One region of the Paenibacillus sp. GCM10023250 genome, then DNA from elsewhere that is predicted to be linked to it. Evidence: riboswitches for the same ligand, from Rfam matches in the RefSeq annotation. Region 1 holds a riboswitch; the other holds the start of a gene.
What was found. A riboswitch is a leader RNA that binds a small molecule or an ion and turns the genes downstream of it on or off. The one in region 1 is predicted to bind thiamine pyrophosphate.

Region 1 (4,206 bases):
CCCTCCCTTCGCCTATGCGCCGCGCCGCGCGCGAGAAGCCGCTCTGCTAGCGCGATGGCGCCGAACAACGCCAGGCTGAGCAGTACGATCACGCCGATGGCGGCGAATACTTTCGCGGTCTCGAAGCCGTGCTGCGCGATCAGCATGAAATAGCCGAGGCCGCTGTCCGCGCCGATCGCCTCCGCGTAGATGGCGCTGATGACGGCGTAGGACGCGGCGATCTTGAGGCCCGAGAACAGATGCGGCACGGCGCCCGGCAGCTCCAGCCGCCAGAACAGCTGGCTGCGGGAGGCGCCGATCATGCGCATGTAGTCGTACAGCTTGCCGTCGCTCTTCGACAGCCCCGTCATCGTCGCCACCGCGATGGGAAAAAACGTGACAAGCGCGATCAGGATGACGCGCGGCAAGGCGCCGAAGCCGAACCAGAGCACGAGCAGTTGGCCGATCGCCATGACCGGCACGTTCTGGCTCAGCACCAGCAGCGGGTAGAATCCCGCGCGCACCCAGGGCAGCACGTGCAGCAGCGCGGCGATCAGAAATCCTGCCGCCGCACCGATGCCGAAGCCGAGCAGCGTGATGCCGAGCGTCGCCCGCATATGATGCGCCAGCAGCGGCGCGGAGTCCATCGCCTGCTTGGCGATGGCGGACGGCGCAGGCAGGACGTACGCCTCCGTCCCGAAGAGCCAGACCGCCCCCTGCCAAAGCAGCAGAAGAGCCGCCATGACAATCGCTGGCGGCAGCAGGAGGGCTCGTTTATTGCCCATCCGGATATTTCTCCAGCAGGGCGTCCATCGACGCAGTGCCTGCCGGCACATAATACACTTTGATCTGCGAGATGATCGACGGGCAGCCCATCTCCGCCATGGCGCCGTTCATCTCCTGCACGATGGCGAGCAGCTTGTCCAGCTCCCCCTCCATCGTCGTCTCGAGCGGCGCGACGCGGTACGGCACCCCTGACGCCTTGATGACATCGATGGCGCGGTCGACGTACGGAATGACGCTTTCCCCGTTCGGGGTGCGCGGCAAAATTTGAATGCTCAGCAGTGCGTTGGCCATAGATCAGTTCTCCTTTTCCGGCAGGAAGTCGTTGGTGAAGGCTTTCTCGGCGTCGAGCGGCTTGTCGAGCAGCTTATGGTCGTACATCCATTCGGCGTAATTTTTCCACACCGTCAGCTTCTGCTCGCCCCAGCGCGGCGCGTCCGACTGATAGCGCGGGCTGAGCCATTTCTGGCTGGCGCGGACGAGATCCGCGTTCAGCTCGGGCACGGCCTTGATCAGCACGTCCGCGGCTTCGTCCGGATGATCGATCGCGAATTGATAGCCTTCGGACGCGGCCGCCATGAACGCTTCGACGGTGTCCTTATGCTCGGCGATCATCTTCTCGTTCGTCGCCAGCACCGGCGTGTAGTAGTCCAGCTTGTCGCTGTAGTCGGTCAAGTAGACCATGTTGATCTTCTCGCCCTTCAACTCGGCCGCGACCCCGTCCCAGCCGTAGAAAATCCATGCGAAGTCGATGTTCTTCTTCGTCGCCGTGAAGAAATCGGCGTCGCCGATGTTGGCGATCTTAACCTTCTTGAAGTCGCCCTTGTCTTCCTGCATCAGCGACTCGATGACCGCCGGCTCCGCGGGCGAGCCCCAGCCGCCGTACGTCTTGCCCTCGAACGCCTTCGGCGACGTGATGTTCTTGTCCGCCGGCGACGCGAAGCCCGAGGTGTTATGCTGAATGACCGCCGCGAGCGAGACGAGCGGCACGCCTTGGATCCGCGCCTGCGTGACGCCTTCCTGGTAGCTGACGCCGAAGTCGGCGGCGCCCGTCGCGATCATGGTGTCCGCGCCCGCTTCGCCGGGCTGGATGATATCGACCTTCAAGCCGTGCTGCTCGAAAAAGCCTTTGTCGCGGGCCACGTACAGACCCGTATGATTCGTGTTCGGCGTCCAGTCGAGCACGACCTTGATCTCCTTCAGCGCGTCTCCCGCCGAAGCGTTGCCGCCGCTCGCGGACGCGTTCGAGCCAGCGTTCCCCGCGCCGTTCGCGGCATTTCCCGCGTTCCCCTCATCGTTCTTGGCGCCGCAGCCGGCCAATGCCAATGCCGCGATCAGCACCGTCGTCAGCGCGGCCGTCCAGCCGCCCCGTCTAGCTTTGTGTCTCATCTTGTTTCTCCCCCTCGCCTGCCCTCGTACCGGGCTGCGGATAATCGTGCGAATCCATGCTGCTCCGAATCGTGATCTGCGCCACTCGGATTCCCGTCGTTTGCTATCTATCGTGTCCCGAACGCCGCAGCGGCATCAGGCCGCGCCTGGCGTCGCGCGCCGGTTCTCCCCGAATGAACCGAACAAGAACCAAAAAAGCATCCCCCGTCCGGAGGATGCCTCTATCAGCTGCTTACGGCTTGCCACGACGCCGTGCCACGGCGTGCGCCAAGCAATTGTACGCGGTTCCTACGCTGGCATTATCCAGATCAGGTCTAGGGTCGAGATCGTACGGAATCTCCTCTCAGCCGGCCTTGCCCAGCTCCCCGTCGCTATTCGATTGGTTGCAACGTGCTAATTATAGCAGACCCTCCGCCAAATTGGCACCCCCTCCGGGAAAAAAGCCCGTACGGCGGGAATGAGCCCGGAGCTGCTCCGTTCAACGCAAAAAAAACCGGGGGTCAAGACCCCCGGCCGTTACGAAATTTCTGCGTATGCGCCTTGGCCTCGTCGGTATTCGTGACGCGGTTGCGGCTCCACTCGATCAAGATCCGGTCGATGTACCGGAAATGCAGCTTGCCGGCGAATACCGCCTCCTTGAGCGCAAACCGGATCAGCTCGTCCGGATACCGGTCCTGGTCGACCCAAGCGCTGATCGTCTCGCATTCCATCGGCGACAGCGGCCGGCCGAATTCCTGCTCGAACGCCGTGTACAAATCCGCCGGCTTCGTCCACTCCGCCGCATCCGGCTGCGCTGCGGACGACCGTCCGGATTGCGCCTCCCGCTCGGCGCCGACCGAGCGGCGCGCTTCGTCCGCCAGCCATTCGGCGCCTCGAATCAGGAAGCCTGTCCAATTGTACCGCTCGATGACGATGCCGCTGACGGGATCGGCCTCTTCGTCGATCGCGAGCAGCCCTTCCTTGATCAAGCGGCCAAGCTGCCCGTGCGCCGCCTTCGGCGCGATGCCGAGCCGCTCCGCCAGCTGCTCGGGCGTCGGGAAATCAACGCCCTCCACCTGCCGGAACAGCATCAGCTGCAGCATCAGCATCATATCCGCGTCGGACAGGCCGACGCCGCGGTAAGCGCGCAGCAGACCGGCGGGAACGACGACGCTGCCGCCGTTCATGGCCGCCGCCATCCCGCGCGCGTACGCTTTCCACATGTCTTGTTTCACCGGCCGTATTCCTCCCCCTTGCCTGGCCTAACCGATGCCCGGTGCGTCCGGCGATTACGGATACAGGCGGTACAGCATCCGCGGGAACGGGATCGTCTCGCGTACGTGGTCGAGCCCGCAAATCCACGCGACGGTCCGCTCGAGGCCGAGGCCGAAGCCGGAATGCGGCACCGTGCCGTATTTGCGCAGGTCGAGGTACCATTGGTACGCCTCCGTGGACAGTTCATGCTCCGCGAAGCGCTCCGCCAGCAGCTCGGGATCGTCGATCCGCTGCGAGCCCCCGATGATTTCGCCGTACCCTTCCGGTGCGATCATGTCCGCGCACAGCACGACTTCCGGCCGGTTCGGATCCGGCTTCATGTAGAACGCCTTGAACGACGTCGGATAGTGCGTGATGAACACCGGACGGTCGTACATCTCGGCGATGGCCGTCTCGTGCGGCGCGCCGAAATCCTCGCCCCATTGGATCTCGTGGCCCTGCTTCTGCAGATACGCGATCGCTTCGTCGTACGTGATACGCGGGAACGGCGCCTGAACGGCCTCCAGCTTGCTCACATCGCGGCCGATCATCTCCAGCTCCTTGCGGCAGTTCTTCAGGACGTTCTGCACGACGAAGGAGACGAACTGCTCCTGTACGCGCAGGTTCTCTTCGTGGTCGACGAACGCCATCTCCGGCTCGATCATCCAAAATTCGATCAGGTGGCGGCGCGTCTTCGATTTCTCCGCCCGGAACGTCGGCCCGAACGAGTACACCTTGCCGAGCGCCATCGCCGCCGCTTCCATGTATAGCTGGCCGCTTTGCGTCAAATACGCGTCTTCGTCGAAGTATTTGGTATGGAAC
Region 2 (4,206 bases), on a different contig from region 1:
GCATGCCGCCGTGCCGGGCCGCATGGATGAACGTCACCTTGCGCTCCGGCTGCGTCTCCGCCAGCGCGCGCAGCATGCTGACCATCGGCGTCAGGCCGACGCCGCCGCTGATGAGCACGACCGGGCGCGTGTCGCGCCGGTCGAGCGTGAAGTCGCCCGCGGGTGCCGACAGCGGCAGCACGTCGCCTTCCCGAATCTCCTCGTGTAAGTACACCGATAAGCGGCCGGCCGGCAGCTCCGGCACCGTGTTCTCCCGCTTCACCGATATCCGGTAATACCCCGCCCCCGGCGAGCCCGACAAGCTGTACTGGCGGATGTGCGTCCGGTCCTCGCCCGGAATGTCCAGCTTCACGCTGATGTATTGGCCGGGCTCGAACGATGCGATCGGGCCGCCGTCCGCCGGCACGAGATAGAAGGACGTGATGACCTCGCTCTCGCGCTCCTTCCGCGACACCTTGAACGGCCGGAAGCCTTCCCAGCCGCCCGGCTGCGTCTCCGCCTGCTTGTACATATCCGCCTCGACGCCGATGAACGCGCTCGCGATCATGCCGTACGCCTCCGCCCAAGCGCCGAGGATGTCGTCCGTCGCGGCGTCGCCGAGCACTTCTTTGATCGCGCCGAGCAGGTGCTCGCCGACGATCGGGTAATGCTCCGGCTTGACGCCGAGGCTGCGGTGCTTGTGCGCGATGCCCTTCACGACCGGCAAAATCGACTCCAGCTTATCGATGTGGGCGGCCGCCGCGTAGACCGCGTTCGCGAGCGCCGTCTGCTGCCGGCCCTGCTTCTGGTTGGCATGGTTGAAAATATTCAGCAGCTCCGGATGAGCCTCGAACAGCCGCTGGTAGAAGCGCTTCGTAATCGCCGTGCCGTGCACCTCCAGCACCGGTACCGTCGATTTGATGATGTCGATCGTCTCTTGCTTCAGCATGTTGCATCCCCGCTTTCGTGTGGCTTTGTGTTCATGGTTTCAGTATACGGCCGCGAGGAGCTCCGCCTTGTGATTGCGATCACAGCGTTTGAGAAAAAAGTGTGTCGGTATGGAACCGGTCCTCCCCTCCGCTTTCCGCCGGACGCGCGATTTTTGCCTATTTATAAAGATCGCGAGCGCCATGGGCGACGTCATGCAGGACGCCGAGCGGACCTCGCGGCTCGCGCGCGACCAGCCCGCCAGCTCGCAGGAGCCGACGTCCTTCGTGCGGGTGATCGAGACGATCACGCAGGAGCTCGAGAGCATCCGCTAGCGGGCAGGCGGCTCGGTCCGACGCCCGGCGGCCACCGGTGGCTCGAGCCGCGCCCGGCTGCGAAAGCCGACACCTGGCGGCCAACGCCGGCGGGGCCGCGGCCCGCATGGCGGCGCGGACGGACGTCCTTTTCACGCCGCCTCGCGTTATGCTATAGTAGGAGCAACCGAATACCCGTTTTATTCGCTAGGGGAGTCTGACGACTGAGACGCGGAGCCGAAACCGCGGACCCTTGGAACCTGATCTGGGTAATGCCAGCGTAGGGAAGTGAATGGAATTCCAACACGACGACGCGTTTGGCGTTCGTTTCGCGGACCCGCCCATTCCTTCCCGGAGGAATCGGCGGGTTTTTTCGTATGCGCCCGAAAGGAGAATGTCCGCATGACGACCGTACTATCGCTGCGCGAGGTTTCGTTCGGCTATGGCGCCGGAGCAGGCGGCCGGCTGTTCGCGGGCTTGTCGATGCACGTGGCGGAAGGCGAGTTCGTCTCCGTCGTCGGCGCGAGCGGCTCGGGCAAGAGCACGCTCTTCAAGCTGATCGCCGGCCTCCTCGAGCCGGCCTCCGGCGACATCGCGCTGTACGGGGAACGCGCCGCCCGCCGGCTCGGCCGCGTCGGCTACATGCCGCAGCGGGACTTGCTGCTCCCGTGGCGCACCGTGATGGACAACTGCCTGCTGCCGCTCGAGCTGGCGCCGCGGGGACGCGCGAAGGACGGCGCCGCCGAGGTCCGGCGGCTGCTCGCGCGCTTCGGCCTGGAGGGGCGGGAGCGGGCCTACCCCGACGAGCTGTCCGGCGGCATGCGGCAGCGGGTCGCGCTGCTGCGCACGGTCCTGACGGGGCGGCCGCTGCTGCTGCTCGACGAGCCGTTCGGCGCGCTCGACGCCATGACCAAGCGGGAGCTGCACCGCTGGCTGCTCGGGCTCTGGGGCGGCCTCGACAAGAGCGTCCTATTCATCACGCACGACCTCGAGGAGGCGCTCCTGCTGAGCGACCGCGTCTATCTGATGCCCGCGGCCGGCAGCGGGGAAGGCTTGCGGGAGCTGCGCCCCTGCCTGCCGCGGCCGCGGGACGCAAGCCTCAAATACGAGCCGGGCTTCGTGAAGCTCCGGCGGGAATTGGAGCAGCTGCTGGATGAACAGACGACGACCGTTCCGTGACCCGCTGTCCGCGCTGCTGGAGCGGTACGGCCTGTTCGCGCTCCTGCTGCTCGCGCTGCTCGGCGGCTGGGAGTGCGCCGTGCGGCTCGGCTGGGTGCCGTTCTTCATCCTGCCGGCCCCGACCGCGATCGCCGGCGCGCTCGGCCGGGATGCCGGCCCGCTGCTCGGCCGCCATCTGGCCGCCACGGCGTCGGAGGCCGCGCTCGGCTTCCTGCTCTCGGTCGCCGGAGGCGTGCTGCTCGCGGCGCTGATGCGCCAATACACCTGGCTGAACAAGGCGCTGTACCCGTTCATCGTCGTCAGCCAGACGATTCCGCTCATCGCGCTCTCCCCCGTGTTCATCCTGTGGTTCGGGTACGCGGTTTGGAGCAAGGTCGCGGTCGTGTTCCTAACCGCATTCTTCCCGATCGTCGTCGGTACCTACGACGGGCTCGGCCGGGGCGACGCCGGCTACCGCGAGCTGCTGCTGACGATGGGCGCGGGCCGCTGGGCGATCTTCCGCAAGGTGCAGGCGCCGCTCGCGCTGCCGTCGTTCTTCTCCGCCCTCAAGCTGTCCGTCGTCTACAGCGTCGTCGGCGCGACGATCGGCGAATGGCTCGGCGGCACCGAAGGGCTCGGCTATTTCAGCCGCCGCATGTCCGGCGGCCTGCAGACGGACGCCATGTTCGCGGCGGTCTTCCTGCTGTCGGCGCTCGGCGTCGCGTTCTTCCTCGCCGTCTCGCTGCTCGAAACCATCCTGCTTCGCAAAAGAAAGAGGGATTCCTCATGAAAAAGCCATCGTTATTCGTATTCCCGATGCTTATCGCCGCGGCGCTGCTCGCGCTTGGCGGCTGCGGCTCGACGCCGGGCGGCGGCGCGAACGCCGGCAGCGGCACGGCCGCCGATACCGGCGAGGGCGCCAATGCCCCGGGCGGCAGCCAGACGCCGCCGCAAAAAATCTCGCTCATGCTGGACTGGTACCCCAACGCGGTCCATTCGTTCCTGTACGCCGCCGAGGCGCAGGGGTATTTCGCGAAAGCCGGACTCGACGTCGACATCCGCATGCCCGCCGAGACCAACGACGCCCTGAAGCTCGTCGCCGCCGGCAAGGTCGACCTCGCGCTCACGTACCAGCCGCAGGTGCTGATGGCCCGCGGGGAGCGCATTCCCGTGAAAGCGATCGCCGCGGTCGTGCGCCATCCGCTCAACCATCTGATGGTGCCGGCGGGCAGCGGCGTCCGGTCGCCGAAGGACCTCGCCGGCAAGACGATCGGCTTCTCGTCCATCCCCCTCTACGAGGCGATGGCGCGCACCATGATCGAAGCGGACGGCGGCGATCCGGATGCCGCGAAGCTGATCGACGTCGGCTACGATCTAATCCCGGCGGTATCCACGAGCAAGGTCGACGCCATCATCGGCGGCTTCATCAATCACGAACAGCTGATCCTAGACAAAGACGGCCATCCCGTTAACTCGATCGATCCCGCCGCGTACGGCGTGCCGGACTATTACGAGCTCGTGCTGGCCGCGAGCGACGACGGTCTGAAGGCGAAGCAGGACCTGTTCACGAAGTTCGTGCAGGCCGCGGCCGAGGGGCAGCGCTACGTGGAGGCGCATCCGGACGACGCGCTGAAGATGCTGCTCGAGCACGAAGACGGCGGCTCCCCGCTCGACCCGTCCATCGAGGCGAAGAGCCTGGTCATTCTGCTGCCGCTCATGACGGACAAGGACGCACCCTTCGGCGCGCAGGATCCCGCATCCTGGGACCGCGTGAACGACTGGCTCGCGGATCACGACCTGCTCGGCGCGGACGTCAAGGCCGCGGACG

Region 2: linked by a shared signal. The riboswitch ahead of ACFPB1_RS13160 (ABC transporter ATP-binding protein) and the one ahead of ACFPB1_RS04525 (ABC transporter substrate-binding protein) in region 1 are both predicted to bind thiamine pyrophosphate.

The regions. Positions count from the first base shown of each region.
Region 1 is NZ_JBHSHY010000002.1:309,525-313,730, reverse strand. Features, by position in the region: gene ACFPB1_RS04535 (ABC transporter permease) at 1-764, opposite strand, end outside; gene ACFPB1_RS04530 (thiamine-binding protein) at 754-1,056, opposite strand; gene ACFPB1_RS04525 (ABC transporter substrate-binding protein) at 1,060-2,151, opposite strand; TPP riboswitch at 2,420-2,529, opposite strand; gene ACFPB1_RS04520 (DnaD domain protein) at 2,652-3,365, opposite strand; gene asnS (asparagine--tRNA ligase) at 3,420-4,206, opposite strand, start outside.
Region 2 is NZ_JBHSHY010000013.1:139,170-143,375, reverse strand. Features, by position in the region: gene hmpA (NO-inducible flavohemoprotein) at 1-928, opposite strand, end outside; gene ACFPB1_RS13165 (hypothetical protein) at 1,038-1,241, shown strand; TPP riboswitch at 1,420-1,524, shown strand; gene ACFPB1_RS13160 (ABC transporter ATP-binding protein) at 1,623-2,399, shown strand; gene ACFPB1_RS13155 (ABC transporter permease) at 2,374-3,168, shown strand; gene ACFPB1_RS13150 (ABC transporter substrate-binding protein) at 3,165-4,206, shown strand, end outside.